Regions from separate parts of the Ruegeria sp. BE3 genome, predicted to be linked through region 1. Evidence: riboswitches for the same ligand, from Rfam matches in the RefSeq annotation. Region 1 holds a riboswitch; each other region holds the start of a gene.
What was found. A riboswitch is a leader RNA that binds a small molecule or an ion and turns the genes downstream of it on or off. The one in region 1 is predicted to bind cobalamin.
Positions count from the first base shown of each region.

Region 2: another riboswitch for cobalamin. It lies ahead of ACR0AZ_RS16090 (hypothetical protein); the one in region 1 lies ahead of ACR0AZ_RS07645 (energy-coupling factor ABC transporter permease).
Region 3: another riboswitch for cobalamin. It lies ahead of ACR0AZ_RS10630 (DUF1636 family protein); the one in region 1 lies ahead of ACR0AZ_RS07645 (energy-coupling factor ABC transporter permease).
Region 4: another riboswitch for cobalamin. It lies ahead of ACR0AZ_RS02515 (DUF1636 family protein); the one in region 1 lies ahead of ACR0AZ_RS07645 (energy-coupling factor ABC transporter permease).

Region 1 is NZ_JBQFTW010000002.1:53,864-61,690, reverse strand. Features, by position in the region: gene ACR0AZ_RS07655 (amino acid aminotransferase) at 1-632, opposite strand, end outside; gene sseA (3-mercaptopyruvate sulfurtransferase) at 632-1,486, opposite strand; cobalamin riboswitch at 1,628-1,839, shown strand; gene ACR0AZ_RS07645 (energy-coupling factor ABC transporter permease) at 1,895-2,572, shown strand; gene ACR0AZ_RS07640 (CBU_0592 family membrane protein) at 2,590-2,859, opposite strand; gene ACR0AZ_RS07635 (helix-turn-helix domain-containing protein) at 2,856-3,419, opposite strand; gene ilvD (dihydroxy-acid dehydratase) at 3,527-5,359, shown strand; gene ACR0AZ_RS07625 (sulfotransferase family protein) at 5,535-6,353, opposite strand; gene ACR0AZ_RS07620 (DUF5928 domain-containing protein) at 6,494-7,827, shown strand, end outside.
Region 2 is NZ_JBQFTW010000007.1:123,330-131,156, forward strand. Features, by position in the region: gene ACR0AZ_RS16065 (hypothetical protein) at 1-461, opposite strand, end outside; gene recR (recombination mediator RecR) at 1,083-1,676, opposite strand; gene ACR0AZ_RS16075 (YbaB/EbfC family nucleoid-associated protein) at 1,741-2,085, opposite strand; gene ACR0AZ_RS16080 (DNA polymerase III subunit gamma/tau) at 2,227-3,984, opposite strand; gene ACR0AZ_RS16085 (protein-tyrosine phosphatase family protein) at 4,154-4,657, shown strand; gene ACR0AZ_RS16090 (hypothetical protein) at 4,662-5,069, opposite strand; cobalamin riboswitch at 5,158-5,381, opposite strand; gene ACR0AZ_RS16095 (alpha/beta hydrolase family protein) at 5,504-6,361, shown strand; gene rsgA (ribosome small subunit-dependent GTPase A) at 6,379-7,458, opposite strand; RNA gene ffs (signal recognition particle sRNA small type) at 7,568-7,666, opposite strand; gene ACR0AZ_RS16110 (bifunctional 2',3'-cyclic-nucleotide 2'-phosphodiesterase/3'-nucleotidase) at 7,706-7,827, opposite strand, start outside.
Region 3 is NZ_JBQFTW010000003.1:205,770-213,596, forward strand. Features, by position in the region: gene ACR0AZ_RS10615 (FecCD family ABC transporter permease) at 1-744, opposite strand, end outside; gene ACR0AZ_RS10620 (ABC transporter substrate-binding protein) at 746-1,693, opposite strand; gene ACR0AZ_RS10625 (ABC transporter ATP-binding protein) at 1,710-2,495, opposite strand; gene ACR0AZ_RS10630 (DUF1636 family protein) at 2,492-2,848, opposite strand; cobalamin riboswitch at 2,951-3,154, opposite strand; gene ACR0AZ_RS10635 (hypothetical protein) at 3,322-3,756, shown strand; gene ACR0AZ_RS10640 (MotA/TolQ/ExbB proton channel family protein) at 3,753-4,409, shown strand; gene ACR0AZ_RS10645 (ExbD/TolR family protein) at 4,441-4,767, shown strand; gene ACR0AZ_RS10650 (ExbD/TolR family protein) at 4,772-5,149, shown strand; gene ACR0AZ_RS10655 (energy transducer TonB family protein) at 5,146-6,156, shown strand; partial or broken gene ACR0AZ_RS10660 (response regulator transcription factor) at 6,170-6,764, opposite strand; gene ACR0AZ_RS10665 (aminotransferase class V-fold PLP-dependent enzyme) at 7,015-7,827, shown strand, end outside.
Region 4 is NZ_JBQFTW010000001.1:513,881-521,707, reverse strand. Features, by position in the region: gene recJ (single-stranded-DNA-specific exonuclease RecJ) at 1-1,150, shown strand, start outside; tRNA gene ACR0AZ_RS02535 (tRNA-Glu) at 1,260-1,334, shown strand; tRNA gene ACR0AZ_RS02530 (tRNA-Glu) at 1,356-1,430, shown strand; gene ACR0AZ_RS02525 (DeoR/GlpR family DNA-binding transcription regulator) at 1,494-2,291, opposite strand; gene ACR0AZ_RS02520 (NAD(P)-dependent oxidoreductase) at 2,415-3,485, opposite strand; cobalamin riboswitch at 3,517-3,722, shown strand; gene ACR0AZ_RS02515 (DUF1636 family protein) at 3,808-4,188, shown strand; gene cobW (cobalamin biosynthesis protein CobW) at 4,185-5,240, shown strand; gene cobN (cobaltochelatase subunit CobN) at 5,245-7,827, shown strand, end outside.

The DNA.
Region 1 (7,827 bases):
TAGGCGATATCGATCATCGCTACGAGGCCTCGCTCGTTGATCAGGTTCACGACCTCCTGCCACTGCACCATGTTCAGGTTGGCTCCGGTCGGGTTGTGACAGCAGCCGTGCAGCAGAACCACATCGCCCGCATTGGCGGTTTTCAGGTCCTCGATCATGCCGTCGAAATCGACGCCGCGGGTTTCACCGTCGAAATAACGATACTGGACCGTCTCGATTCCCAGATAATTCAGGATCGACAGATGGTTCGGCCAAGTCGGGTTAGACACAAAAACACGGGCCGACGGATTGGCCATGCGGATCATCTCAAACGCCTGACGGCAAGCACCGGTGCCGCCCGGCGTCGCCACGGCGGCGATGTTGGCGCGCGGGACCGATGTACCCAAAATCAGACCGATCATGGCATCGGCATAGGCTGGGTCACCGGCCAAACCGGTATAGGCCTTGGTCTCCTGCTCTTCCAGAATGCGCTTTTCAGCCGCTTTCACGGCGCGCATGACCGGGGTGATGCCCTCAGCGTTTTTATAAACGCCAACCCCCAGGTCAATTTTCTGATCGCGCGGGTCATCGCGATACATCTGCATCAGCGCCAGAATCTTGTCGGCTGGCTGTGGCTTGAGGTTCTCGAACATCAGTTCTCTCCGGTTGCGACGGGCAGGGTTGGGAAGGCACCCCATTCAGCCCAGGAGCCGTCATAAAGCGAATGATCTTTTTTACCCATGCGCTCAAGCGCAAGGCTGAGGATCGCAGCCGTGACGCCCGAGCCGCAGGATGTGATTGCGGGTTTCGACAGATCTACGCCTGCGGCCTCGAATATGGCGCGGCACTCTTCGGGCGACTTCATGGTGCCATTTGCATTCAGCAGCGTACCAAAGGGCACATTGTGAGAGCCCGGAATATGACCCGAGCGCAAACCTTCGCGTGGTTCTGGCGCTGTTCCGGCAAAGCGGTCAGTTGAGCGCGCATCGATGATCTCATGATCGTTCAGCTTGGCCGCAGCTGAAACCTGCGTCACGTCACGCACCAGATGGTTTTGTACGCGAACGGTCATATGGCGATCGCGAACGACGGGCGGCAGGTCCTCGATCTCGCGACCTTCGGCCTGCCATTTCGGCAGCCCCCCATCCAGAACGGCAATATTGTCCTGACCCATCAAACGGAACAGCCACCAGACGCGTGCGGCAGACATCAGCCCAGCCCCGTCATAGACCACGACCTGATGGCCGTCGCCCACCCCCATCGCCCGCAGGCGGGACATGAATTTCTCGACCGGAGGTGCCATATGCGGCAGGTCCGAACGGTGATCGGCAATGTCATCAATGTCAAAGAACCGCGCACCGGGGATATGGCCTGCATCATACTCGGCCTTCGCATCGCGGTTCTGCGCGGGCAGATACCAGGACCCGTCCAGAATCCGCAGATCCGGGTCCTTGAGATGCGCGGCCAGCCAGTCTGTGGATACGAGAGTTTTCGGATCGTCCTGCATCAAAGCCTCCCCTGAGCGAGCTTGGATTTTCCCTATATGGGCACGGCCAAACGTTCAAGTCACGCCGCAGCTCAGAACCCGCGCGGGGAACGTTTTTTTCCAACCACATGCTTGGCGTGCTTGACAGGCAGCATTCTGTGGCAGAAATCTGTGCGACATGGTTCCCAATGGAGTTTCCCCAGAGGGATGAAAAGGGAATCCGGTGCGACAAATCCTGTCAACTCCGGAACTGCCCCCGCAACTGTAAGCGGAGTATCGCCCCATCAGGGCCACTGACCGAAATGATCGGTTGGGAAGGCCGGGATCGATCCTAATCCGCGAGTCAGGAGACCTGCCATGCACAAACCGGGCATCCGCCCAATTTCAACACGTTTCTACCGTCGGGTGTGACGGTAAGGAGAACAAACTATGCATATCGAACCGGGCGTCGTTAACGGCGCCAAACTTGTCCTGAGCTATGCCACCGCGGCCGGGGCAGGGCTTTATAGTCTGAAGCTGGCGTGGGAGAGCGTCAAAAACAGTGGTGTTGCAAGCCTTGCAGTGCGGTCTGCCCTGACAACCGGCCTTGTTTTCACATTCTTTGAAGTTCTGCCTCATTTCCCGGTGGGAGTGTCAGAGGTGCACTTTATTCTGGGCTCGACACTGTTTCTTTTGTTCGGTGCCGCCCCGGCTGCGATTGGTCTGATCCTGGGCCTCTTTGTTCAAGGGTTTTTCTTGGCACCCTTCGATCTGCCCCAGTTCGGAATGAACATGACGACGTTGCTGGTGCCTCTGTTTGCCCTGCAGGCGTTGGCAAACCGCGTCATTGCGCCGAATACGGCCTATGTTGACCTCAAGTATTCTCAGGCACTTGCGCTGTCGACCGCCTATCAGGGTGGTGTCGTACTATGGGTGGCCTTCTGGGCGTTCTACGGTCAGGGTTTCGGTGCCGAAAACATCGCCGCCGTGGCCAGCTTTGGCGGAGCTTACATGATGGTTATCCTGATTGAGCCCCTGGCCGATCTTGCCGTTCTTGCGGCTGCGAAATCCATGAAGGGTCTGAACAAGCTCGGCCTGTTCACGCCACGTCTTCTCAGCGCAGCCTAAACATCCCGCGCCGCGCACTACTTTGCGCGGCGCAACCTGAAATGCTGAATGATCCCGATCATGCTGATCAGAATCCAGAACCCCTCGATCAGCATCGACGCCAGATTGAAATTCTCGAGCAGCGAATAGACGATCAGAACCGACCCCAAGAGGTTCACCACCGGAAACGCGAGATCGTCAGAGTTCATCATCCGCATCTGTGTCGCAAAATAGGCCGCGACCACGATCAAAGCCCCAAACGAGCCAATAGCGTCGACGATGGTGAGGCTGTCGAGAACTGCAGTCATGAATGGGCCTTGCCGTTTTCAGAATACTCGTTGTGCTGGGCGTAGTGGTGCATGTTCAGGAATGCGGCACCCTCTGCACCCGCGCGGTATCCATGGGGGATATCAGCGGCAAAGCGCAAGCCCTGTCCGGCCTGCAAAGATACCCATTCCCGATCGCGTAGAATCTCGAGCGTACCTGAAAGAACAAACACCTCCTCGGTCACACCAGCGGCATGGGCGGGGGATTCGTGGCTTTGGTTCGGATGCAAGCTGACGTGAAATGTCTCGGCCCCTAGGGCGGGGTCGAAGGGAAAGACGATCTTGACCTCTATGGTCCCGGGGAAGGTCACGGTCTGGAAAACAGACGGGTCGCCCAGCGCCGTATCGATCAGCGCGCTGAGTGGTAGCTGGAAGCCTTTGGCGATTTTCCACAAGGTCGCGATGGTGGGGCTGGATTCGCCGCGCTCTATCTGGCCCAGCATGGCTTTGCTGACCCCGGTCATTTCAGCCACCTTCGACAGGCTCAGCCCGGACGCCGTCCGCACGTCCCGTAATTTCAGCGTTATGTCGTCCGGTGCCATATCATCAACTTCCGAATCCTCTTGTACGTTATAGCGCACATGTGATACGTGCGCTATAACGCACGAACCCCAAGACATGCAACCCGAGGCAAAAGGGAAACAGCATCATGCCATTGTACCGATCCAGAACCTCTACCCATGGCCGCAACATGGCCGGTGCCCGCGGTTTGTGGCGCGCCACCGGTATGGGCGACGATGATTTCGGCAAACCGATCATCGCCATCGTAAACTCGTTCACCCAGTTTGTGCCCGGTCACGTCCACTTGAAGGACCTTGGCCAGATGGTCGCGCGCGAGGTCGAGGCAGCCGGTGGTGTCGCGAAAGAGTTCAACACCATCGCGGTCGATGACGGCATCGCCATGGGCCATGACGGGATGCTGTATTCGCTGCCCTCGCGTGAGGTGATCGCGGATTCGGTGGAATACATGGTCAACGCGCATTGCGCCGACGCGATGGTCTGTATCTCGAACTGCGACAAGATCACCCCCGGTATGCTGATGGCCGCGATGCGTCTGAACATCCCGGCGATCTTTGTCTCGGGTGGCCCGATGGAGGCTGGTAAGATCGATATCGCTGATCTGGATGCCAAAAAGATCGACCTTGTGGATGCGATGGTCGCCGCTGCTGACGACCGCTTCACCGACGAACAGGTTCAGCACATCGAAGAGAATGCCTGTCCCACCTGTGGGTCATGCTCGGGCATGTTCACCGCCAACTCGATGAACTGTCTGGCCGAGGCGCTGGGTCTGGCGCTGCCGGGCAATGGCTCGACCCTTGCCACACACGCGGACCGCAAAGAGCTGTTCCTTGAGGCCGGTCGCCGGATCGTCGAGATCACCAAGCGGCACTATGACCTGGACGAAAAAGGCTTCCTGCCACGCGAGATCGCTACGTTCGAAGCCTTTGAGAACGCCATGAGCCTCGACATCGCCATGGGCGGCTCGACCAACACGGTACTGCACCTGCTGGCCATTGCGCATGAGGGCGAGGTGCATTTCACCATGTCCGATATGGACCACCTCAGCCGCAAAGTGCCTTGTTTGTGTAAGGTCGCACCCAATACCGAGAATGTGCATATGGAAGACGTGCACCGCGCCGGTGGCATCTTCTCAATCCTTGGCGAACTGAGCCGTGCGGGATTGCTGCACGAGGATTGCGCAACCGTTCACTCGGCCACGATGGGTGAAGCGATTGCCAATTGGGACATCAAGATCGCCAACAATCCCAAAGCGCAGGAACTGTTCAAGGCTGCACCAGGCGGAGTGCGCACCACGCAGGCCTTCAGCCAGTCGAACCGGTACAAGGAGCTGGATACCGACCGCCAAGGCGGCGTGATCCGCTCGAAAGAATATGCCTTTAGCCAGGATGGCGGTCTTGCGGTACTGTTCGGAAACATTGCCCGCGACGGCTGCATTGTGAAAACCGCAGGTGTTGACGAGAACATTCTGAAATTCACCGGCTCAGCCTATGTCTGCGAAAGCCAGGACCAGGCGGTGAACGACATCCTGACCGGAAAGGTCAAAGAAGGCGACGTAGTCGTGATCCGTTACGAAGGCCCGCGCGGCGGGCCGGGCATGCAAGAGATGCTCTACCCGACCTCATACCTGAAATCCAAAGGTCTGGGCAAAGCCTGCGCTTTGTTGACCGATGGCCGCTTCTCGGGCGGCACCTCGGGTCTGTCAATCGGCCACGTCTCGCCCGAGGCGGCAGAGGGGGGTGAAATCGGGCTGGTGAAAACCGGCGACACCATCGAAATCGACATCCCGAACCGCAGCATCCATCTCGCGGTGTCCGATGAAGATCTGGCTGCCCGGCGCGAAGAACAGGATGAGAAAGGCTGGCATCCCGCGGCACCGCGCAAACGCAAGGTGTCTACGGCGCTGAAGGCCTATGCCAAGCTGACCACCAGCGCGGCGAAAGGTGCTGTTCGCCAGGTCTAGGGTCTACGAAGATGGGCGCGCTCCCGCGCCCGCTACGTGCTATCGGCAAAGCCGATACCCCTTGCGGACTTGGGCCCGGCGCCGCGCAAAGCGCGGCGCCGGGCCCAACCAGAGGAGATGTCTCATCAGAGACATTAACGATGGGCGGGAGGTCTTGCTCGTTAGTTTAAGTGACTCAGTCACCCAGCTTGGCGTGAATCTCGTCCAGATCGATCTCACCTACCGGCATCTTATTGGCCGGGTTTTCGAAATCGTATTTAAACAGTTCGAAATCTTGTTTGTAGATTTCATAGACCAGGTGCATGGATAGATCGTCAAAATAATCCTCGACCGGATGCGCGCGTTTGGGTCCGTGACCTTCGGATTCATTAAAGCGCGGAATCTCGGACAAGGTCACCGGGTGTGCGGTCTTGAGGTTGTCCAGAACACCCTGCATCCCATCATTGAACTTCTCGGTCCAGAAAATCCGGTCATAGCGCCCGCCATTTGCAATCAGGGTTGAGACATGGCCGGACATGGCGGACCAGTGAATATCCGGGTCCATCGGGCGACGCCAACGGATGGTATCCCGCGCGAAAAGAAGAAATCGACGGAAACTGGCGATCTGATCGAACTCACCCTTACCGTCTTCGCCGCCCACTTCGATCCCGTAATTGTAAATCAGCGTTGGCACCAGATTACCGCGATAGCGTTTACCGTTGCGCTGAATGCCGCAGATCTTGTCGAAGAACGAGCTCAGGATGCGGGTATATGGGTTTCGCACACAGGTAAACGTATAGGATTCATGTGATCGCACGTTGCGCGAGATCGGGTCCTGGCTGGCCCCAAAAGCCCATTTGTGCATCCCGTCCTTGGCGTCATGGATATCACCACCAAAAAACCGACCGTGATCCGAATAATACATGATCTGGCCAATGGTCGAGCAGGCGCATTTCGGCACCACGCGGTACACCATGCTCTGGCTTTCGGTCATCCATGTTCCGGGAAAACCCATCTGCTGCGCCTCCTTGGCCGGATATCGGAGTGATACTTCGGCGGTATTGGCCCAAAGAACCAAAAATATTCTGTTTATTCAATCGCTCATCCTCAGTATCACGGTCGCGAACGGTAGAAACGGGGAATAGCGAAACGCAAATGGCAAAGATTGCCTATATCTTGCTATGTCACAAAGACCCTGACGCGATCATTGATCAGGCCGGGCAGCTGACGGCGGCGGGGGATTGCATGGCGATCCATTTCGACGCCCGCGCCAGTGAGGCAGCCTATACGCGCATCCGCGACGCATTGAGGGACAACCCGAACGTTACCTTCGCCCGCAAACGGATAAAGTGCGGCTGGGGGGAGTGGTCGCTTGTCCAGGCCACGCTGAATGCGCTGCAAGCCGCAGTGGAGGCCTTCCCACGTGCCACCCATTTCTACATGCTTTCGGGCGATTGCATGGCGATCAAGACAGCGGAGTACGCGCATCGCTTTCTCGACGAGCGTGATATGGATTTCATCGAAAGCCATGACTTCTTTGAAAGCAACTGGATCAAGACCGGCATGAAAGAGGACCGGCTGATCTATCGTCATTATTTCAACGAACGCACGCAATCGCGCCTGTTCTACGCGTCATATGAAACCCAAAAGCGGTTTGGCCTGACGCGCGAAATCCCCGCTGACCTGCAGATCATGATCGGCAGCCAATGGTGGTGTCTGCGCCGCCGCACGGTTGAGATGATCCTCGGTTTACTGCGCCAGCGCCGCGATGTGATCCGGTTCTTCTCGACCACCTGGATCCCGGACGAAACCTTTTTTCAAACTCTTGTCCGCCACCTGATCCCAAGGCAAGAGATCGACAATCGGACGCTGACGTTCCTGATGTTTTCGGACTACGGGATGCCCGTGACTTTCTATAACGATCACTATGACATGCTTCTGGGCCAGGATTATCTGTTCGCGCGCAAGATCAGCGCTGAAGCGCATGAGTTGAAACAGCGGCTGGGTCAGCTCTATGCCAGTGAAGGGGTCGCATTCGATATCTCGGGCGAAGGGCGCAACCTCTATCATTTCCTCACGGGGCGTGGGCGGGTTGGGCGGCGTTTTGGCCAACGCTTCTGGGAAGCGGGAAATACGCTAGGTCCAAACCGTCAAGTGCTTCTGATCGTTTGTAAGAAATGGCACGTGGCCAAGCGCCTGGTTGATCAGATCGCGTCTGAGACCGACACGCCCTGTATTGAATACATCTTTGATGAGCAGGAAACAGCACTGCCCGACCTTGGGGGCATCGAGACCACATTGAAGAAACGTGCACGCCATCGGCGTGCGGTGCTGCGGATGTTGTTCGATCATTTTGGAGACAACAGGCTGGTGCTCTGCCTCGATCCGGCCAATCTGGATGCAATTCAGGATTTCTGCTCTGATCAGGCGGACACGCGCATACTGGAAATCGACTGCAACTACTCCGACGCATATCTGAAGGGTCACGC
Region 2 (7,827 bases), on a different contig from region 1:
GCATAGTCCAGCGCTTTTGCAGTGCCTTTGAGATCAATCGCCATGACAGTCTGACCTTCCGGATTATAGACAGTCATGGTCTTGTTCTGCGCAATCGATGTGACGAAACTCCGGTCCGTAAAGAACACCGTCGCGCCGGGCACGCGATCCTGATTGAACCCGATGGCGGTGGCATTAAAGCTCTTGCCGTCCAGATCAAACCGGATCGGGTATTTTTCCCCCGGTTTAATGTCGCCCCAAGCCTTGTTGTAGACGGTGAAGTATCCGCGATCGTCCAGCGCATCATAGCCCAGCCGCACCACCGAGAGGTCCTGATACACCGTCTGGATTAGGCACCCATTGCCGAGGTTGGGGTCCATCATGATGTTCCAGCCTTCGACGAAGCCTTTGTCGATGAGTGCCTGCGACAGGGCAGCAGTGGCGGTGAATGCGGCAAAGGTTATGGCGAGAAAGCGGGGCATTTGTTTTGTTCCTCAGAAGCGTATAAGCACGTTTTGGTTATTGATTGCTAAAGATTATCTAAACGAAATCAGGTAGCCAAATAAGTACTATCTGCAGCTACCTGAAGTGAGTACCCCCGGTTCATCGTTTAGTACTGCAGCGACCTCCCGAGCATAACATGCGAGCGACAGATAGCCCGTACTGCTGAGAGAGTAGAACAAGAACCTTATTTCCCTGCCATTTTGTCTACTGGCCACGAACATTTGGCTAACTGCATCAGGGCGGTTCGCTCTAACTTTGTCGAAAATTTCCGATAACTCCTTTGCGCCTGGAGCGTAGTCGACATCTTGCCAACGATCTAAGAAGAAGACTAGGGCGTCGGTGTCATCCAATCCTGATGGTCGTACATCAGGGTTAATGTCAGGATTTGCGAGAGCAAGCGCATGATAAAAAGCGTCAAGGGTAGGGTCATCCATCTTGGAGAAGATAGCAACTCGGAGTTTTTCGTGACCGTCGGCCTTTAGTGAAGTCGTCGAAACGAGAAGCAATAGTACAGTTGCGAATATGCTTAAGAAAACTCTGAGCATTTGTGGTAAGATTCCAACATCTTCACTTTGTTTACATTGCGAATACTTGTTGGTCTACAATTCCTTCCGCGCCCTAAGCGCCGCAGTAATCGTCCCATCATCCAGATAGTCCAACTCGCCCCCAATCGGCACACCCTGCGCCAGCGAGGTCAGGCGTACCTGCCCCTCTAACTGATCGGCGATGTAATGAGCGGTGGTCTGACCGTCGACGGTGGCGTTTAGGGCAAGGATGATCTCGGTGATACCCTCGGCCACAACTCGATCCTTCAACCGCGGGATACGCAATTCATCCGGGCCGACCCCGTCCAGAGCAGACAAAGTCCCGCCCAGAACGTGATAGCGACCCTTGAAGACCCCGGCGCGCTCCATTGCCCAAAGGTCGGCGACGTCCTCGACCACGCACAGCTCTCCGGTCGCGCGAGCCTCGGCGTCGCAGATGTCACAGATGTCGGTGGTGCCCACATTGCCGCAATTCAGGCACTCGCGGGCGGTGATGGCTACTTGTTGCATCGCGTCCGATAGCGGCGTCAGCAACAAGGCGCGTTTGCGGATCAGGTGCAGCACCGCGCGGCGGGCCGAGCGGGGGCCGAGGCCCGGCAGCTTGGCCATCAGGTCGATCAGATTGTCGATGTCACTGTTCGAACTCACTGCGCGTTCTCCTGCAAATGGGCCGGACTTGGGTGCCCGGCCTCGACTCCGTCAGGAGTGCCTATCAGAACGGCAGCTTGATGTCGGCGGGCAGGCCCATGCTTTCGGTAAGCTTGGCCATCTCTTCCTGCGAACGCTCGGCGGCTTTGGTTTGCGCATCCTTGATCGCAGCCAGGATCAGATCCTCGACCACTTCCTTGTCGTCGCCGTTGAAGATCGATGGGTCAATATCGAGCCCTTTGAGCTCACCCTTGGCCGTGGCTGTGGCTTTGACAAGACCGGCACCGGATTCGCCAACAACCATCAGATTGTTCAGCTCTTCCTGCATCTCGGTCATCTTGGTCTGCAGGTCCTGTGCGGATTTCATCATCTTGGCCATGTCGCCCAGACCGCCGAGTCCTTTGAGCATCGATATTCTCCTGTAAATCGCGTTGCCGTCTAAATACGGGTGGCGCGGACCCGGCACAAGGGGCGAGGCGCGTCCCGTCCGTCGCCAAAGTCTTTGGGAAGGCCCTTCCGCCGGTTGAGCCTCACAGGTATCGCCTCGACCTCAATCCTCCTCGAACGGGTCCCATTCGTCTTCGACCTCAGGCAGGGCTTCGGTTTCGACCTGCGCCGCGCGTTGCTCAGGGGTTTCGATCTTGGTGATTTTGGCCTTCGGGAATTGCGCCAGCACCGCCTGAACCAAGGGGTGTTCGGTGGCCACCTGCTTCAGCGCCAATTCTGCCTCATCGCGAATTTCAGCAATCGTTGCTGCATCGCCATCGGATACAATCGTCACGGCCCATCGATTACCAGTCCAGCGCTGCAAAGCTGATCCGAGCCGAGGGGCAAGGTCCGCGGGCGCATGGGGGGCGGGAGTAAACTCGATCCGACCCGGCTGATAGGAGACCAGACGTACACCGTTTTCAACTTCGACCAGAAGCTTGACGTCCCGATTGATCCGGATCAGTTCGACCACATGGTCGAAAGTAGGGTAGCGGGCCAGAGCGTTCGCCACGTCCTGGGCCAACGCTGCCGAGGGCGCGCCAGCTGGGTTGCGCGTTGCCGCATAGGTCGTTTGCGTCGCAACGGGGGTTGAGACGTTGCTCTGCGTGGCTGCCGGCAAGCCGCCTCCCGGCCCTCCGTTTGGAGGAGGCATGGGCGCATCCTGAAGGCGTTTTATCAACTCCTCAGGGCTGGGCAGGTCGGCCACATGAGTGAGGCGGATCACGGCCATTTCGGCGGCCATCATCGCGTTGGGCGCGGCGGCAACCTCTTCGAGTGCCTTCAGCAGCATCTGCCACATGCGGGTCAACACGCGCATCGGCAGGGCATCTGCCATCTGCTGGCCCCGGGCGCGCTCATCGGGCGAGACGGTAGGGTCTTCGGCGGCGTCTGGCGTGATCTTCACCACCGAGACCCAATGGGTAATCTCGGCAAGATCACGCAGAACGGCCAGCGGGTCTGCCCCTTCGGCATATTGGGCGCTGAGCTCGGTCAGGGCACCGGCAGCGTCGCCGCGCAGGATCATATCTATCAGGTCGAGCACCCTGCCGCGATCCGCCAGGCCCAGCATCGCGCGCACCTGATCGGCGCTGGTTTCGCCCGCGCCATGGCTGATCGCCTGATCCAGCAACGAGGTCGCGTCGCGGGCAGAGCCCTCGGCGGCGCGTGTGATCAGCGCCAGCGCATCCTCGGCAATCTGCGCGCTTTCGGCATCTGCGATCTTGCGCAGCAGGCCGATCATGTCTTCGGGCTCGATCCGGCGCAGATCGAAGCGCTGACAGCGAGAAAGCACCGTGACCGGAACCTTGCGGATCTCGGTGGTGGCAAAGATGAACTTTACATGTTCGGGCGGTTCCTCAAGCGTCTTGAGCAGCGCGTTGAAGGCGCTGGTCGATAGCATGTGGACCTCGTCGATGATGTAGATCTTGTAGCGGGCCGAGGCGGCGCGATAGCGGACGCTGTCAATGATCTCGCGAATATCATTCACGCCAGTACGGCTGGCGGCATCCATCTCCATCACGTCGACATGGCGGCCTTCCATGATGGCCACGCAGTGTTCACACTGGCCGCAAGGTTCGGTGGTGGGTTTGCCTTCGCCATCCGGGCCGATGCAATTCATGCCCTTGGCGATAATCCGGGCGGTGGTGGTTTTACCGGTGCCGCGGATGCCGGTCATGATGAAGGCCTGCGCGATGCGGTCGGCCTCGAACGCGTTCTTCAGCGTGCGGACCATGGCGTCCTGGCCAACCAGATCGGCAAAGGTTTCTGGGCGATATTTGCGGGCAAGCACCTGATAGGCGGGGCTGGGCGTGTCGGTCATGTCTGCTTTCGCGGATTCGAGTTCTGCCGCAGCGTAGAGGCCGCCGCCGTCCGCGTCCACCGCCCGACCGGATGATTTTCGTTTTGGAATGCGGGACGGGGCGGTTAAGATCAGACACTTGAAGACCCGTAGAAAGATCTTCTGATTAACGTTTCGGGGGGAACGTATAATGTCTCAGATGGTTATCCATGCACTTCAGGTTGGCGGAGGAACGCTCGCGCTGACATCGATGCCGGGTCGGGGTGGCGATTATCAAGGCGATCTGGATGCCGTCGCCGATTGGAAGCCCGGCCTGATCCTTTCAATGGCAACCGAGGTCGAGATGATACTCGATGGCGCCAGAGATTTCGGTATCGACGTTCGGAACCGCGCCTGCCGATGGGTTCATCTGCCGGTCGAGGACTATGGCACGCCATCACCCGAGGTGGACGAGCGTTGGGTAGAAGCCAGTGCCGCAGTGCGTCATGCGCTGTCCGGTGGCGGGCGCATTTTGGTTCACTGCAAGGGCGGATGTGGTCGATCTGGCATGGCTGTACTGCGTTTGATGATAGAATGCGGCGAGCATCCGGATGCAGCGTTGCAAAGGCTGCGCGCGTTGCGCCCCTGCGCTGTTGAAACCGACGAGCAGATGGAATGGGCGATCGCGCCCGCCGGTATTCTGGCTGTGGGCTGACTTGTCAGGCAGACGGTCGGTATTCGGGTTGCACCGACGTAGTCTGGGCAAGCGTCAACACTTCGAGCATCGCGCATGGCGGGTTCGACAAGATACTTGTCGACAGTGCTGCGGTCTCGGTGCCGAACAAAAGGTCTGCGTAGCTGTCCAGATGCTCAATCGCGTCGTCTGATCCAGCACCGCAGAACACTCTGACTTCGTCGGCGCGCGCGCGAAAACGGGCGGTGCACCCATCCGTACAATGCGCCAGTTCGCTACTGCCCTGAATCTCGAATTCTGTAGTTGCCGCAGGGGCTGATTCCGCCATCGAGGTGGCCAGCGCCCGTGCGATTCGCGCCAAAGCCGGACAGGTTTTCCCCGTCCTTTGGCAAATTGTTGCCGAGAACTGGTGGGTTCCGGTTTTCCATATCATGATGCGCCCTCCGCGCGTGGGCTGAGGGTGTGAAACAGGTGGGACAGCACAGTGCAGTCTGGACCTGCCCGGACACCCCGCCCGAGTTTCAGTTTCGGTTCCGATGGCAGGTCTCCTGACTTGCGGGTCATCGCTTTGCCGACCTTCCCAGCCTTCAAGGCCAGTGGCGCTACGGCATTGCTCTCCGCTTACAGTTGCGGGGGCAGTCGCGGATTTGGTCCGTTCCGGATATTACCGGGCAGGGCCGCACCGTGTTCCCTTTTCATCCCGGCCTCGAACGAGGGAGCGGGAACCATCACCACATCGCTAGCGGTTGCGCACTTCCCGAGTCAAGCGGATTGAATGCCACAAGCTTACCTTTGGTCCAGCCACGTCAACCTTGACTCGAACGCGATCGAGTGAACTGATCGGTTCAGATAACGCATGAGGATCAGATGTTGGACGCTCAGCAAACCGTGATGACCGAGGAGTTCCGGTTCCCCGCCGGGCCCGCGATGCTGTCCGCCCGCTTGTATCGGCCTGCGACCGATCCGGAAACGGTTGTGGTCATTAACAATGCCACAGGTGTACCACGAGATTACTATCAGCATTTTGCGCGTTGGCTGGCAGCTGAGCGCGGAATAGCCTGCCTGACCTACGACTACCGGGATTTTGGTCACTCGCTGACCGGGTCGCAGAAGGCCTCGACCGTGACAATGGCAGACTGGGCGCTGGTCGATATCCCTGCCGCACGGGCCGAGATGCGGCTTCGGTTTCCGGGTGCCAAGCTGTGGAGTATTGGCCACTCGCTTGGTGCGATGCTTGGGCCGGTGCAGTCGGATATCGAACAGATAGATCGGATGATCTGCGTCTGTTCAGGACTGGTGACGCTCAAAGATCACCCGTGGCCTTACCGCGCGCTGGCTGCGTTGTTCTGGTATGGCCATGTGCCGTTATTGGTCCGTGCTCTGGGATATTTGCCAGGCAAGGTGGTCGGTTTTGGTGAAGACCTGCCCGCGCCTGTCTATTGGCAGTGGCGCAAGTGGTGCACGGCTCCCGACAGCTATCTGCCCGAGATCGGAGAGACGCTGCCTCAGGCTCGCTGGTCCACTGCAGGCGGGCGTGTTGATCTGTTCGCCTTTGAAGATGATGAGATGGTACCACCCGCCGCCGTGTGGCGGCTGGCTGATCTTTACGGCTCAAATGCCCGTCGTCACCTGTTGTCGCCGCAGGAATTTGGTTTGCCAAAAGTTGGACATATCGGAGCGTTCGCCCGACGCAACGCAGCGGTCTGGCCCCGCCTGATCGACTGACCAGACGGGGCGTTGCCTCACAGCTTCTTGCGTGACTTTTTCTGCTGCGTGACGCTGCGCACCATCTTGCCGAACGCTTTGTCCCGCGCCCGGGATTGAGCGATGGTTTCCGAGTTGCGCTGATCCTCGCGCCGCAACTTACGCCAACGCTCCAACCGGGACGGATCAAGCGCGCCGCTTTGGACCGCGGCCTGAACCGCACAGCCGGGCTCGGTTTCGTGCTGGCAATCCGAGAAACGGCAATTCAGGCTCAGCTCCGTGAGGTCCGAGAAGACCTCATCAACTCCGTCCTGTGCATCCAGCAAACGCAGCGCCCGCATGCCGGGCGTGTCGATCAGCCAGCCGCCATTGCGCATCTGATGTAACGCGCGCGCGGTCGTGGTGTGCCGGCCCCGTGCGTCATCCTCGCGAATGCCCGCCGTGGCTTTTTCCTGCCCGGTCATGCCATTGGCTAGTGTGGTTTTACCCACTCCGGACGAGCCCACCAGCGCACCGGTCTGACCCTTTGGGCACCACGAAAGAACCTGTTCGATCTCTGCTGGATCCAGTGCATTGATCGCCGACACAGTCAGAAACGGATCGATGGCTTGCGCCTTTTTCACAAAGGTCTCGGGTGCATCGGAATTGTCGGCCTTGGTCAGCACGATCACCGGATAACACCCGGCCTGATGCGCAAGCGCCAGATATCGTTCCAGCCGAGGCAGGCTGAAATCGGCATTGCATGCACTGACGATGAACAACACATCGACATTCGCGGCGATCAATTGCGCCGAAGCGCCTGTGCCCGCAGCACGACGCTGCAGCAGGCTGCGCCGGTCCAGCAGGTGGTGCACGCGTCTATCATTGTCTGCCAACACCCAGTCCCCAACCGCATAGTCGCCGGTGGGGTGGTCGAGGGTCAGCAACGGGATCTCGCCGTTTGGGCCAAGTCCGATCAACCGATCCCGATGAACGGCTGTGATGCGAAAGGGATTGCAGGTTGGGTCAGCCACGTGTTGCGCGGCAAAATGTGAGGACCATCCGAGGTCCGATAAAGAAAGAGACATTGGTCTGCCTGTTGTCAGAAACAGCGTGTCCGACGGATGGCGATCGCGCATCCGCTGGTCATGTGTTCAGGCAGTCAGAAGATCGTGTCGGATCAGAACCCGGCTGCCCGAAGGGTCATTGCTACAATCATAAAGCCCTCCTGTGGCTCAGGGGTTGATAAAGTGAGAGGCTGGACATCGACCCAAGCGGGACTCGTTGTGGCTGCTTCCTTCCGGACCTGACCAGGTTGGCGAGGCGCTCGCCCGCGCCAACCTCTCGACCCCTCATATAGGCCCGCTGCGCCACATTGGCAACCCGTCAGAGGGTCAGTTGGATAGGCAGGAACCCGTCTTCGTCCAAAGGCAGAACGCAGGGGTCATACTCGGCCAATTCATGCAGATAGGCACGGGCGGACGGGCCGGTGGTCAGAATTGCTCTGG
Region 3 (7,827 bases), on a different contig from region 1:
GGCCGCGGTGAAGAACATGCTGAACCGCAAGCCCTGCACAGGCACGCCCAAAGTGGTTGCGGTCAGATCTCCTGTCAGCAAAGCATCCAGCCAGCGACTGCGGTAGAGTGAGTAGCTCAGGATCAGTATCAAGCCCGCGCAGACAAGCGGAAAAGTCTCCCAACGAGCGAGGCCCAACCCGCCCAGCATCCAGAAAATCACCGAATGCGCGGCACGACTATCGCCCGCGAAGATCAGATAGTTTGTAATGGCAGAGAACAGGAAAGACACCGCCAGCCCAGCCAGTATCAGCTTTTCGGGCGCGCTTGTCCGCAGCCCATGCACCAGCGCGAGCACGATACCCGACGCCACCAACCCTCCGCAGAACGCAGCCAATGGCAAAGTCCAGAAGCCCAGAATATCTCCGGTTACAGTGATGACGAAAACGGCCCCCGCTGCAGCACCTGAAGACAGGCCAAACAGAAATGGATCCGCCAGATCGTTGCGTGTGGTGGTCTGCAACACGACGCCAACGATACCCAGGCCCGCGCCGATCACCGCTGCAAACAATGCGCGTGGCAGGCGCAGGTCGAAGACGATCCGATGCATCGGAGACATCTCGCCTCCGGTCAGGCCGGTGCCCAGAAGGATCGCCTCGAATGTGTCCGTGATCGGAATCGAGGTGGTTCCATAGATAGTCGAGATCAGCAAAAGGGCAGCCAGAACGACCGCCCCCAGCAAGAGAATCAGGCCCAATCGGCCCATATCAGTTGAGATCCGGATGCATGGCCTTGGCCATTTTCGAGATCGCAGCAATATTCGCCGGTCCCGGAGTGAGCTCTTCATAGCGCAGGCCGATCCAGCGTTCGTTCTTGACGGCATCTGTCTGCGACATCACAGGGTGTTCCTGCAGGAACTTGAAGGTATCTGCCGCGCCATTGCCGGTCTGATAATCCAGTAGCACCAGAAATTCAGGGTTGGCTGCGGCAACCGCTTCCCAAGAGGTACGGCCCCAGCTTGTATCCATGTCGTGCGTAACGCTTTCTCCTCCAGCCGCTGCGATCATGGCGTCAGGAATGGCGAACTTACCCGCCGTAAAGGGCGCATCAGCAGGGCCGTCCAACAGGAACACGCGTGGTTTGGCCAGATCAGCGGTCCGAGCTTCGATTGCTGTCAACTCGTCTTTCCAGCCCGACACAAGCGCTTCGGCCTTGTCCTCGACATGCATGACCTTGCCCAGACGCAAAACATCGTCGAACAGCAGGTTCATGCTGGCTTCGGGGCGATCCTTGTTCAGATGGACGCAGCTTTCGGTCAGGATCATAGTCCTGATGCCGAATGGCTCCAGTGTGTCGGGGGTCACATCTCCGCCCGGCTTCATACCGTAATACCAACCGGCAAAGAACAGGTCAGGTTCGACCGCAACAAGATTTTCGACAGTCGGGTATTTCGGCGCGAGTTCAGGGATATCGCCGCGCAGCGTGTCGAACTCGGGGCTGGTCTTATACCATCCGGTGATGCCGGTCAGACCGACGATCTTGTCCTGCAGACCCAGCGCAAAGGCCATGTCGGTCATATTCATATCATGCACGACCAGACGTTCTGGCGCGGCATCAAAGACAAGCGGTTCGCCGCAATTGTCAACCGTCACCTCTTGCGCAGCGGCGCCGCTTGCCATGGCAGTGACCAGCGCCACGGACCAGATTTGCTTCATTGATAGTCTCCTGAGTTTATGTGGAAAGCGTTGTTCTTCGGATGTCCAGAACAGGGATCATGCGGCCTTCGTGGTGAAAGCGCAGGTAATCGACACCGAAGGTTTCGCGCACACGTTCCGATGTCAGTACCTCGTCGACCGAACCAAACCCGGTCAGGCGCGTGGATTTCATCAGAGCAACGTGGGTGGCGAATTCAGGGATCATGACCAAATCATGCACGATCATGACGACAGTAATACCCAGATCAGCGACCAGAGACAGCATCCGCCCCTTCGCATCGGGATCCAAATGATTGGTCGGCTCGTCAAGAAACAGCAAAGTCGGGTTCTGTGCCAGCGCCCGAGCGATATGCGCGCGCTGACGCTCACCACCCGACAGTTGGGCCATCTTCTTGTCAGCTAGCGCGCCAAGGCCCGTAATATCCAATATACGGCTGAGTTCTTGCGCGTGTTCACCCGCAGACCGGTCCGCGCGGATCGGAATCTGGCCGAGTGCCACATAGTCACGCAGCGACAAGCGCCCGTCGGGCATCTCTTGCTGACTGACCACCGCGATCATTCGAGCACGCTCTTTTGCCGAGAGTTGTTTGAGGCTGCGCCCCTTGAGCAAAACATCCCCTAGTGCCAGCCCTTCTGCCCCACAAAGCAAATTCAGCAGTGTGGTTTTACCTGCTCCGTTGGGGCCCGCGATTGCCAGGATTGACCCCTCGGACAGCTCAAAGGATACGCCTTGCAGCAATATGTCCCCATTCAAGGCATAATATTCGAGATCCGAAGCCACCAAAAACGGCTGGACGGTCATATCGACACCTCCTGACTGATCGGGGGCATGCGAGACAAGGTTTTGGTGTAAAGGGCACGCGGACGCTCACTGGCTTTGGTCCAGCCATCCGGGCTCTGTTGATATTGACGGGCAAACTCGGCCAGGGCTTCGACGTCAATCAATGTCTGGATGTCACCAAATAGATACTGCGCCTTGCCGACCGCTTGGAAACCTACGGTCACGGGATGCGCGCATCCTGCCATGCAATCGACAGCCCGGATCGCAAAGCGCTCGGGCAGCTTCGATTGAAGCGTATCATGCACTCCATCCACTGATTGCGCGGCCGCACAGGTCGAACAGATCAGAACAAAATGATCAGGTGCGCCAGGCATATAACCCCCCGCCTCTGCCCAAACGCAGTGCGAAGGTGCTGATTACAGAAACACGTGTATCACGTGCCATCAAAGCCTCCTTCCAGGACGCCCCGCCCCGGCTTGGTTGAACAACTGATGGCAGGTCTCCTGACTCGCGGGTCGGTGCTTGGCCATCCTTCCCGACCCCTGGGGCCAGTGGCTGTTTGGCTTCGCTCGCCGCTTACAGTTGCGGGGGCAGTTACGGGTTTGGCCAGTGTAGACCGCACCGTATTCCCTTTTCATCCCACGGGCGCACCCTTGGGAACCATCACCGGATTCAGTGCCTGAGATCGATGAATGCGTCAATACGAAAGTTATCACGCGTTACCGGTCGGCCGGACACAATCGCGCCACCCGCTCTTTCACGTCTCGGTTGGATTGGATAAGAGGGATCAACCCCTGCAAAGATGCGCGGGACAAACCCTCAGCGCTAAACAATCAGGAGCCCGCTCATGCCGTATCACCGCCTCGCTCTGGTAGCTGTGCTGGCAATTTCATCAACAAATTCGGCGCTGGCGCAATCTGCTGACGACAACCCCTCGGAACTGTTGCTGGAGCTCAATACCGTGCAAAAGGTGAACGGCGCCTGCCGCTTGACCTTTCTGGTTCAGAACGAAACCGGAAGCGATATCGAGAAGGCAGCTTTTGAGACCGTCATTTTCGACAGCTCGGGCCGTGTCGTTACGCTTTCTCTGTTCGATTTTCGGGATCTGCCGGCAGACCGTCCGCGCGTGCGTCAGTTCGGCCTGCCCGATCTCAACTGCGACTCGATCGGGCGCGTTCTGATCAATGGCGCAAACAGCTGCGTTGTCGACGGCTCAGAAAGCGATATCTGTGCAACAGGACTGAACCTTACCAGCCGGATAGATGTGGAGCTTTTGGGATGAACGCGCTTGAAGCATTGCGCCAGATCGTGGCTCTGGGCGGGCCAGTGGTGGCCATTCTGATCGTGATGTCAGTGCTGGCTCTGGCCGTCACGCTTTACAAACTGTGGCAATTCACCGTGACCGGAGTTGGACGACATCGGGTGCTGTCCCAGGCCCTGACGGCATGGGATGCCGGGGATCATCAGACTGCACGCGCGCGATTGGCGAAAAGCCACAGTTATCTGGCCCCATTGGTCGGTGCAGCCATGGATGCGCCCGATCTACCCGGTCTCGATGATCGTCTGGATGCTGAAGCCGGATTGGCCCTGGCAGGGCTGGAGCGCGGTTTTCGCCTTCTTGACACCGTTGCCCAACTCGCGCCTTTGCTGGGGCTGTTCGGGACCGTTCTGGGTATGATCGAAGCGTTCCAAAGCCTGCAACAGGCAGGCAGCTCCATTGACCCGTCGCTGCTTGCGGGTGGCATCTGGGTGGCGCTGATCACCACCGCCGTGGGGCTGGCGGTTGCGATGCCGACCTCAATGGTTCTGTCATGGTTCGAAAGCCGCACCGCGCGCGAGCGGGTCTTTGCAGACAAAGCACTGCGGACCGTGTTGGTACCAGGTCAGCTCGCCAAAGAGGCCGAGGCCATTTCAGCCGTGCCGGAACATGCGTAACCGGGCGCCATTTGTCCGGCGGACCCTGTCGATGACGCCACTCATCGATGTGATCTTTCTGCTTTTGCTGTTCTTCATGCTGACCTCGACCTTCTCAAAATTCGGCGAGATCGAGCTGAGCAGCACGACTGGCGGAACCGCGCAAACCAGCGAACCGTCTGAGCGGGTCTTTCTACAGCTCGGTGCGGAACGTCTTGTGTTGAACGGCACGGCGATAACCTTGGACGATCTCGCGACCGAGATCGAAACCGGGCAGGTGCTCGTCAGCCTCGATACCGATGTCACGGCCCAACGCCTGACGGATCTGTTGGTTCGGCTGCGCGGGCGCGAGGGGCTCAGCGTTCTGGTGCTGGAGTGAGCCGATGATCCGCCAGACCGCCCCCCGCCGAAAACGCGATTCAACCATAGCTCTGATCAACGTCGTCTTTCTGATGCTGATCTTCTTTCTGATCACCGGTACCATCGCACCACCACTGGACCCTGACCTCGACCTTGTGGACACGTCAGAGCTCGAAGGGCGCGAACCGCCCGACGCGCTGGTTCTGCACAAGGATGGAACGCTGAGCTTTCGCGGAACACCTACCGATGCCGAGACCTTCATGGCCGATCATGATGAAGGGCCGGTACGGATCGTTCCGGATCGTGACGCTCCGGGTGCGCGCCTGATCGAAGTCACGGGCCTGTTGCGCCGCAATGGTGCGCCTTCCGTGTTTCTGGTCACAAAACGGACACTGGAATGATCCGGGGATCGATCATAGTTGCCGCGCTGGCCATTCTGGTGTCGCTGATCTTGCACATTCTTGGACTCAGCATGACTGCATCTGTTGAACCGGGTGAACCTGCCGCACAAGGCAATTCCGACGTGGTGGACCTGAGCAACAGCTTCGAAGATCTTGCGGAGGCGTCCAGCGATCCAGTGGAACCCGAACCTGCCGAAACCCCAGAACCGGAAGCAGCCGAAACCCCCACCAGCGAAGCACTGGTTGCGTCCGACGATCCGCAACGCGTTTTTGCCCCCGATTTCGGCGAGGCTGAAACGGTTCAGCCAGAGGTGATCGAACCGCAGGACGCCGAACCGGCTGATCCTTCAGACAGCGAAGAACCTGCGCGCGCTGATGCCGAGACTGCAGAGCCGACTTCCGTTGATGAGGTTGCTGAAATCCCGCAAGGCGAACCGGCCACGGAACCAGAGCCGGCAGAAGCCGAAGCGCCCGCCCCCCCGGTCATCGCTGCGCTGGAGCCGGAGGAGGAGGCGGATATTGCCGCTTCAGAGCAGGCGGTAACCGAGTCAATCCGTCCACGCCTACCTGATCGCACACCCAGCGAAGCGCCCGAAGGCGCGGCCGACAGCTCGGACCAATTCGCCGAATTGCGCTTTCCGCAACAGCTCATCGAGTCGCCACTAACGACCTTTCAACGCCAGGGCACCGATGCCTTTACCCGCGGCGATCGTCAGCGTCAGTCGGGCGGGCGCGGGCCGGGTAATTCCAACACCACCAACTATGCAGGGCTGGTACTGGTGCATTTGAACCGGACCCCTGCAGTCTTTGTGTCCGAGCGCGGATTTGCGCGGGTTTTCTTCCAGATCGACCCGGATGGCTCACTCGCTTGGGTCGAGATAACCGACAGTTCCGGTTCAACCCAGATCGACCGCGCCGCAAAAGAGCAAATCCGCAGAGCAGCCCCTTTCCCGCCGCCTCCGGGTGGAGTGAGTCGAAAACTCTCTTTCTACTATCAGAATGGCTGACCTTCAGGTCTCATTAACCATTGTCGGCTTTTGAAGAATAATAAAACGCGATCGCCTGCGCGGTTCTTGATCGATAGCTTCTCATAGATGTTCGACAGGTGGAACTTCACTGTATTGGTCGAAATTTGCAGCTCTTTCGATAACTCCCGGTTGGACATGCCGGTCGCCAAAGCTTCAAGGATCGCCAGTTCCTTGCGCGACAGCGTCTGCAACGGGTTTTGTTGCATCTTGCGCACGTCGATGAACGGAAAAACCATCTTGCCTTTGGCCACATCTACGCAGGTTTCAAGCAGGCCTTCGACGTCACCAGAGCGCGGTGCGAACCCGGCAGCCCCCGCCTGCATGGCCTGACGCGGCACATCCCCGGCTTCATCCCCATAGACCACAAACCGCGGGGCGTTGGCCTGTTCACGCAAAACCTCGATCAGTTTGGCTGCGCCCAACGCGGGCAGTTCCCAAGATACTATCCCCACTGCAACCGGGATGCGCATGACCGTACCAAGGAAGCCTTCGGCCGTAGCCGAGGTCGCCACGAGCGAGAATCGCGGATCACGCTCAAAGATTTCGGACATAGCCGAGAGGACCAGAGGGTTGTTGTTGGCCAGCATGACATCGATGGGGCGCTGTAACGTCTCGGTCATTGATTTCCTGTCCAATTTCGCAAGAACCCATCCATATGGGTAGGTACTATGTTGGTATACATCAGCATATTTACCTATTTGGGTAGTAATTTACCCATCCAAATAGGTATCCCAAAGCAGTAGTAAGTTACGTTGCGCAATGACGCAAGTTTCGGTTCTCCTCCAAGGAAAGGCGATCAGCGGGGCGAAACTTGTCCCTGCCGCCGCGGAGGAACATATGACTTTTCAAATCTACCCCAGCCTCGAAATCCCGGAAACCCTGGCCGCAGGTCCCGGACCGGGAAACACCGATGCCCGCGTTCTGCAGGCCTTTGCCCGTGCCGGTATCGCTGATCACATGCACGGTGATGTTCTGCGCGGGATGATCGAATGCAAGCACATGCTGCGCGAGATCTGGGGCACATCAAACGCTTATACATTTGCCGTCGCAGGTACGGGGTGGAGCGGCCTCGACACCATGTTCTCGGCCGTCATGCCAGGCGACAAGGTCGTGGCCTTCACGAACGGCACTTTCTCGGGCATCGATGCATTGACCCTGCGCATCAAGGCCGCGACCCCGGCTGAACACGCGGCCAACCCGCTGGACCCGCAAGCCGCCAGTGTCACCGTGATCGAAGTTCCCCACGGCCAGCCCGTCACCGGCGAGATGATCGAAGAGGCTCTGGCCCGGCACAAACCGAAATGGGCCTTCATGGCGCATTGGGAAACCGGTTCGGGCCGTGTGAACGACATCCAGGGCTTTTCGGATGCTTGTGAACGCCACGGAGCGATGGGCCTGATCGACGCTGTGTCGTCGCTGGGCGTCGCGGACTTCCGCATCGATGATTATCCGGGTGTCGTTGGCTGGGCTTCATGCCCGCAGAAAGGCCTGTGCTGCCTACCGTTGACCTATGCGCCGGTTAGCTTCACCGACGCTTACATCGACGCGCTAAAAACCACCGGCGCCTACACCTACGTCCACAACCCCATTTTCGAGGCCCGCCACTGGGGCATCGTTGACCGGCAGGACGTAGAAAAAGGTACTTATCAC
Region 4 (7,827 bases), on a different contig from region 1:
TCTGGGATATTTCTGCGCCGCTGCCGTGGTGTTCCTGATGCTGGTCGAAGCAGGGCGCCAATTGCGCGAGGCGGGTGCTAAAGGGCCGGATCTGATGGCGATGCTGGATCTGGTTGCACTGGCCACGGTGGCGGATGTTGCGCCGCTGATCGAGGCCAACAGAGCATTGGTCCGGCAGGGGTTGAAAGTTATGGCCCAAAGGCAAAGACCGGGGCTGGTCGCGCTATCGGACGTGGCGCGCATGGATACCGCGCCCAACAGCTATCACCTGGGGTTTCTGCTGGGGCCGCGTGTAAATGCGGGTGGGCGCATCGGGCAGGCCGATCTGGGCGCACGTTTGCTAAGCACAGACTCGGTTTCCGAGGCCGAAGCCCTGTCCGAGCGGCTGGATGCTCTGAACACGGAACGGCGCGAAATTGAGAACGCGGTGCGCGCAGCAGCCATGGCGCAGGCCGAAGAACGCGGACTGGATGCGCCGTTGGTTTGGGCTGCGGGCGACGGTTGGCATCCCGGCGTCGTTGGCATCGTCGCATCGCGACTGAAAGAGACCGCAAAACGCCCCGCCATCGTCATCGGATTTGACGGGGATGAGGGCAAGGGCTCTGGCCGGTCGGTCTCGGGCGTCGACCTCGGCGTGTCGATCCAGCGTCTGGCGTCTGAGGGACTGCTGGTCAAGGGCGGCGGCCACAAGATGGCGGCGGGTCTGACAGTGATGCGCGATCAGCTGGAGCCTGCCATGGAGCGGCTGTCGGAACTTCTCGCCAAGCAGGGCGCGGGCCAAGGTGGCCCAGCCGACTTGAAACTGGACGGGGCGCTGATGCCGGGGGCCGCGACAGTTGATCTGATCGAACAGATTGAAAAAGCAGGACCATTCGGGGCTGCGGCCCCTGCCCCTCGATATGCCCTGCCCGACTTGCAAGTGCGCTTTGCCAAGCGCGTAGGTGAGACACATCTGAAACTGTCCCTGTCCGATGGCATGTCCGGTGGACTGGACGCTATCGCCTTTGGCGCATTCGAGGGTCCGTTGGGAGATCGCCTGTCCAATCACGGCGGCGCTCGGTTCCATTTTGCGGGTCGGCTTGAGGTGAATACCTGGGGTGGCCGACAGAGCGTACAGCTGCGGCTGGAAGACGCTGCAGAGGCCGTCTGACACCTGCTTCAACGCACCTCGAAAACGGTCAAAAAAGTTTCGCAGGCTTGCGTTTTTCGTCTTGCGGGGGGGGAAGGTAAACCGTAAAAGGCCCTCCACAAGCCAGCGTGGCCCGTTCGTCTATCGGTTAGGACGCCAGGTTTTCAACCTGGAAAGAGGGGTTCGATTCCCCTACGGGCTGCCACTTTGCTTGTCTGGACCAAGTGGCCCGTTCGTCTATCGGTTAGGACGCCAGGTTTTCAACCTGGAAAGAGGGGTTCGATTCCCCTACGGGCTGCCATTTTTCCAATCCACTCATCGTGATCTCTGATTGAATGATTGTGGCTACGCTTAAGCGCAACGACTAGCCAGCTTGCCGGTGATTGGTTTCTGCAATCTCGATCCGAATACCCCATTGCTTCAATGCCTTGGCAACATCCCCGGTAGGTGCTTGGTCCGTGACCAGTAGATCGATCATACGCGGCTCGGGTCCGACATAAGGCGCGGTTTCACCAAATTTAAAATGCGCCGCAGCCACAAACAGTCGGTCGGTGTTGCTGGCGACAACAGTCGCAAGGTCTGCCTCAACTGAACTGTGGTACAAGAAACCTCGACGTGCCGAAATCGCATCGATGCTGAGCACTGCGATGTCAAACGCATAACGCTGTACCTGCCGATGCGTGACGTGACCGAATGCGCCGCGCTCATCGCTTTGCAGTTCGCCCCCAAGCAAATGCACACGATTGCCATTGGTTCCGGCCAGGGTCTGCCCCACCCCGATCGAGTTGGTCACGACGGTCAGGTTTCCCGACTGCCGCAGCTCTTCGGCCACATAAGCGGTGGTCGAGCCGACATCCAGAAAGACGGTCATCCCGTCCCGTATCAGGCTCGCCACATGCCCCGCGATCAACCGCTTTTCTTCAGAGTGTTGCGCTATACGGCGAAAAAAACTGGGGTCGCCTTGGGTGCCGGCGAGATAAGCGCCGCCATGCACACGTTCGACCGCGCCCGAGGCTGAGAGCGACTTGATCGTGCGCCGCACGGTTTCCTCAGAGACCCCTAGTGTTTTGGCCAGTTCCGAGTTTCGGGCTGTCCCGCCCAGACGACGGAGAACATCCAGAAGTTCAAGCTCACGATGGGTGTGCGGGCTGCGGGTTTTCACTGGACGCTCCGTATTTCCCAAATTTACCCAAACAAAGACACGGAATGCGGTCAGTGATCAACCCGAAACAGGCCGACCGCTGCAAGCGGCCGACTTGGTTTGGCTCAATGACAACAGACAGGCTTACGGCGCAGCGCGGTTTTGCGGAATGACCTCATAGCCGGGCTCTTCGGGTTCATCATCCAGCATTTCGGGTGGAAAGCCCGGTGCTTGAATCTCAAGTCCGGTCGCATCTTCGAGGCGTTTGATGATGTTCGGGGACAACTCGCGCTCGCCGTAGCGTGCGATGCCGTCTTCGAATATCTTGATCATCACCGGATTCACCTCAAGGGGGACACCGGCGCGGTCGGCAACCTCCTGAAACAGGCCGATATCCTTTTTCACCAGGTCCATGGTGAACGAGATATCGCGTGAACCGTTCAAGATGACCTGGCTTTCGGTTTCGTGCACGAACGAGGTGCCCGACGAAATCTTGATCGCCTCATAGGTGGTTCCAAGATCCATTCCAGCTGCTTTGGCGGTCACCAAAGCCTCGGCGCAGGTGATCAGGTTAGCGGTGGCCAGATAGTTGGTCAGCACTTTCAGCACCGAGGCCGACCCCAGTTCACCTGTGTGCAGAATGCGCCGCCCCATGGTCGTCAGGAAGGGCATAATACGCTCGAACGTTTCGCGGTCACAGCCAGCGAAGATCGAGATATTGCCCGTCGCAGCCCGGTGACATCCGCCTGAAACCGGACAATCCACCGCTGCGCCGCCTTGTTCGATGACCATGGCACCAAGGCGTTTGACCTCAGCCTCATCGGTGGTCGACATCTCCATCCAGATTTTGCCGGGGCCGACCTCGGGCAACATCTCTTGCATCACGGCGTCCGAGGCGGCGGGTGAAGGCAAGCAAGTGATCACCGCGTCGCAATCACGCATCAACTGCGCCGGACTTTCAGCGGCTTTGGCACCCTCGGTGACAAATCGGGTCACCTGATCCGGGTTCAGGTCATGAACCGTCAAATCGATTCCGTTACGCAGCAGCGATCCCGAGAGCTTGCCCCCAACATTTCCCAGCCCGATAAACCCTACTTTCATGCGCCGCATCCTCCTGTTCGCGTCTTGTGATCCATGCCAACACGTCACCACAGATGGATCATGCCGCCCAGCGACCTCGACAGGTCGCTTTTTACCTGCTTCTTCGCTGATCATCGCGACTCGCTTGACAAGCAGCCCAAGCGTGCCGCATGTCCCTTTCGTTGGTGTCTGCGTGCGCAGATGAAAAGGGAATGCGTCAGCGGGTTTTCCGTCAAACGCAGCCGCCCCCGCGACCGTGAACGGAGAGGGTGCCCAAGCCACTGGCCGCAAGGCCGGGAAGGCGGGACATCCGACAGAGGCCCGCCTCTGACATCCGCAAGCCGGGAGACCTGCCAACGCCCGAGATTTAAACCGGACGGGGTGTTCCGGTGTCGGGTCAAAAGCGACCCGCATGAAACCCCGTCCCCCACGAAGAGGATTTGGGGGGATGAGAGACATGACCGAGACCGCTCCGGTCGAGCTGCTGGTTTGCACCACCTGCCGTCGCGGGCTGCCTGTCGAAGATGATGCGCAGCGCCCCGGTGCACTTCTGCACAAGGCGCTTGAGCAGGCCGATCTGCCCGAAGGGATCACCTTGAAAGCCGTGGAATGCTTGTCGAACTGCGATGAGGGCTGTTCCATCGTCTTGCGCGGGGGGCCGGATCGCTGGACCTTCGTGTATGAACACCTCAACGAAACCGACCACGTCGACATGATCGTGGAGGGTGCCACCAAATACCTCGCGACCGAGGATGGTCTGGTCAAATGGCGCGAGCGCCCCGAACATTTCCGCAAGAACTGCGCAGCCCGCATTCCCCCGATTGGAGCCCTGAAATGAGCAACCTTGAGAAACTTCCCGTCACTGTGATCACCGGCTTTCTGGGCTCGGGCAAGACAACGCTGGTGCGCCACCTGATGCAGAACCCGCAGGGCAAGCGTCTGGCCGTTGTGGTCAATGAATTCGGCGATGTTGGCGTTGATGGCGATATCCTGAAATCCTGCGCGATCCCCGATTGCCCGGCGGAAAACATCATGGAACTGGCCAATGGCTGCATCTGCTGCACCGTGGCGGACGATTTCATCCCGACCATCGAAGTGCTGATGGCGCTGGAGCCGCGCCCTGATCACATCCTGATCGAAACCAGCGGTCTGGCGCTGCCGAAACCGCTGCTAAAGGCCTTCGACTGGCCTGATATCCGTTCGAAAATCACCGTCGATGGTGTCATCGCGCTGGCCGATGCCGAGGCGGTCGCTGCCGGTCGCTTTGCCCCGAATGTCGAGGCGGTGGATGCCCAGCGCATGGCCGATGACTCGATTGATCATGAAACGCCGCTGTCCGAAGTGTTCGAAGATCAGATTTCCTGCGCCGATATCATCCTGCTGACCAAGCCTGATCTGGCCGGTCCCGAAGGTGTCGCCAAGGCCAAAGAGGTCATCGCTGCAGAGGCCCCGCGCCCCCTGCCCGTTGTTGAAGTGGCCGAGGGCGTCGTTGACGTCCGCGTCGTGTTGGGTCTGGAAGCCGCCGCCGAGGATGACATGGACGCACGCCCATCGCATCACGACGGCCATCACGATCACGAACATGACGATTTCGAAAGCATCATCGTCGAGTTGCCCGAACAGAGCGATCCGCTCGATCTGGTGACGAAAATCGAACGTCTGGCCAAAGAACTGAACATCCTGCGCGTCAAAGGCTATGCCGCCGTTCAAGGCAAGCCCATGCGCCTGCTGGTTCAGGCCGTCGGTGCGCGCGTGCGCCATCAGTATGACCGCCCTTGGGAACCCGGCGAGGAGCGCCGCTCGCGTCTAGTCGTCATTGCCGAGCATGACGATATCAAAGAGGCCGAAATCCGCGATATCCTCGTGGGTGTGACCGAGGCAGCCGAGTAAAGCCATGCACGTCGTCTTCCGCGAAAGCCACGGGTTAGAGGAAACGGAAACCCCGACCGATCTGGGCCAAAGCCCGGCGGATTTGGTGGTGCTGTCCTTTTCCGACAGCGACCTCGGCGCTTTCGCGGCGGGATGGCACCGTGGAGGCGGACCCGACGGGCGGATGCCGACGATGCGGCTGGCCAATCTGACGGCGCTGAAACACCCTCTGTCCGTCGACACCTATGTCGAACAGACGTTGGAGGGGGCCAAGGGCATACTGATCCGTCTGATCGGTGGAGTGCCCTATTGGGCGTACGGCTTGCAGCAGGTTCTGGCGCTGGCGCAGGCCAAGGGCATTGCACTGGCCGTCCTGCCTGCGGATGGGCGCGAAGATACCCGGCTGGACGACTACTCCACCTTACCCGTCTCGACCCTGCGGCGGCTGGCGCATCTGTGCGACACCGGCGGTGAGGTCGCGGCACAGGCGGCCTTGGCGCAAATGGCACTGGCGGCAGGTCTTTATGCTGGGCCGGTGATGGGGGCCAAGACCTTGCCCGAGTGTGGCGCATGGTGCCCGGATCGCGGTGTAATCCCGGCGGAAAAAGCGTTCACAGGTGACGCGAAACGCATCCTCGTCACCTTTTACCGCGCTTACCTGACTTCGGCGGACACCGCCCCGGTCGCAGCCTTGATCCGCAGCCTGCGTGCCCGCGGATATGACGCTGTCGGTCTGTTCGCTCCATCTCTGAAAGCGCCCGCTGCCGCCGACTGGCTGCGGGATCAGGTCGTTGCGTTAAGCCCATCCGCGATCATCAACGCCACTTCGTTCTCGGGCAAAGGCGCGTCGGGCACCTCTCCGCTCGATGCAGCGGATGTGCCGGTATTTCAGGTCGCTCTGGCCACCTCGCGCCGCAAGGCGTGGGCCGAAGCCGAACGTGGGCTTTCGCCCGCCGACCTCGCCATGCATGTGGTTCTGCCCGAGGTAGATGGGCGTATCTCGGCAGGCATCGCCTCGTTTAAAGAACCGGGAAAGCGCGACCCGCACCTTGAGTATTCCCGTTTTGCCCACCGGGCTGAACCTGAACGGATCGAAGCAATCATTGATCGTGTGATTGGTTGGCTGACCCTCAACGATAAACCCAAGGCGGATCAAGTGCCCGCGCTGGTGCTGTCCACTTATCCCGGCAAGGATTGGCAAATGGCCCATGCGGTTGGGTTGGACGCGCTGGCCTCTGCCGAGGCGATACTGTCCGACTTGCAGGCCGAGGGTTATGATACCGCGCCTGCCGAACCGATTGGCGAAACACTGTTGGAAGCTCGGATTTCGTGGCCGCTGACTGACTATCAAACCGCGCTGGCGGATCTGCCCGACCAACTGCGCACCGATCTGCAAACCGTCTGGGGCAAGCCCGAGGACGATCCAACCTTCACCGATGACGCGTTCCATTTCACCGCCCTGCGGCGGGGCAAAGCTCTGATCGCGTTGCAACCCGAACGCGGCACGCCCGAACTGCGGGATGACGACTACCACGACCTGTCGCGCACCCCGCGTCACAGCTATGTCGCCTTCTACCTGTGGCTCCGTAAGGGATTGGGCGCGGATGCGCTGATCCATATCGGCGCGCATGGCACACTGGAATGGCTGCCGGGCAAATCGGTCGCCCTGTCCGCCGATTGCTGGCCCGAAGCGCTGATCCGCGATCTGCCGGTGATCTATCCCTTCATTGTCAACGACCCCGGCGAAGCCGCGCAGGCCAAGCGCCGGATCGGGGCCGTTACGCTGGGTCACATACCGCCCCCATTGAAGGAAAGCGGTACACCCGACCGGATGGTACGGCTGGAATCGCTGCTCGATGAATTCTCGAACGCCGACGGATTGGACCCCAAGCGCCGCGACCGGCTGCAGGAAAACATCCGGGACGAGGCGCAAGCCATCGGCCTTGAAAGCGATCTTGGCCTTGATCAGGCCACCTGCACCGCTGAGGCGATCACCCGCATCGACCGCTTCGTCTGCGATATCAAGGAAAGCCAATTCGGCGACGGGTTACATATCTTTGGCCGCGTGCCCGAGGTGATAGGTAATTTCGACCCTGCGCCCTCGGCCCATGCCGAACGCAGCGCCCTGATCGACGCACTGGCGGGTAAACGGATTGAGGCTGGCCCGTCCGGTTCCCCCTATCGCGGTCGCTCGGACGTGCTACCAACCGGACGGAACCTCTACACCACCGATCCGCGTTCAGTACCGACGCGCGCGGCCTATACCCAAGGTGTGAAGCTGGCCGAAGAACTGGTGCGACGACACCTACAAGAAGAAGGCGATTACCCCAAGGGCTTGATCGTTGACCTCTGGGGCTCGGCCACCATGCGCACAGCGGGCGAGGAATTCGCCATGGCTCTGCACCTGCTGGGCGTCAAACCTGTCTGGGACAAGGGCTCGGAACGGGTATCGGGAATCGAGGTCTTGCCGATCACCGATCTCAGTCGTCCACGTCTGGATGTCACGCTACGGGTCTCCGGCTTGTTCCGCGATGTATTCCCGACCCTGTCAGCGCTCTATGGTCAGGCGGTACGAGCCCTTTCGACGCGCGATGAGGCGTCTGACTGG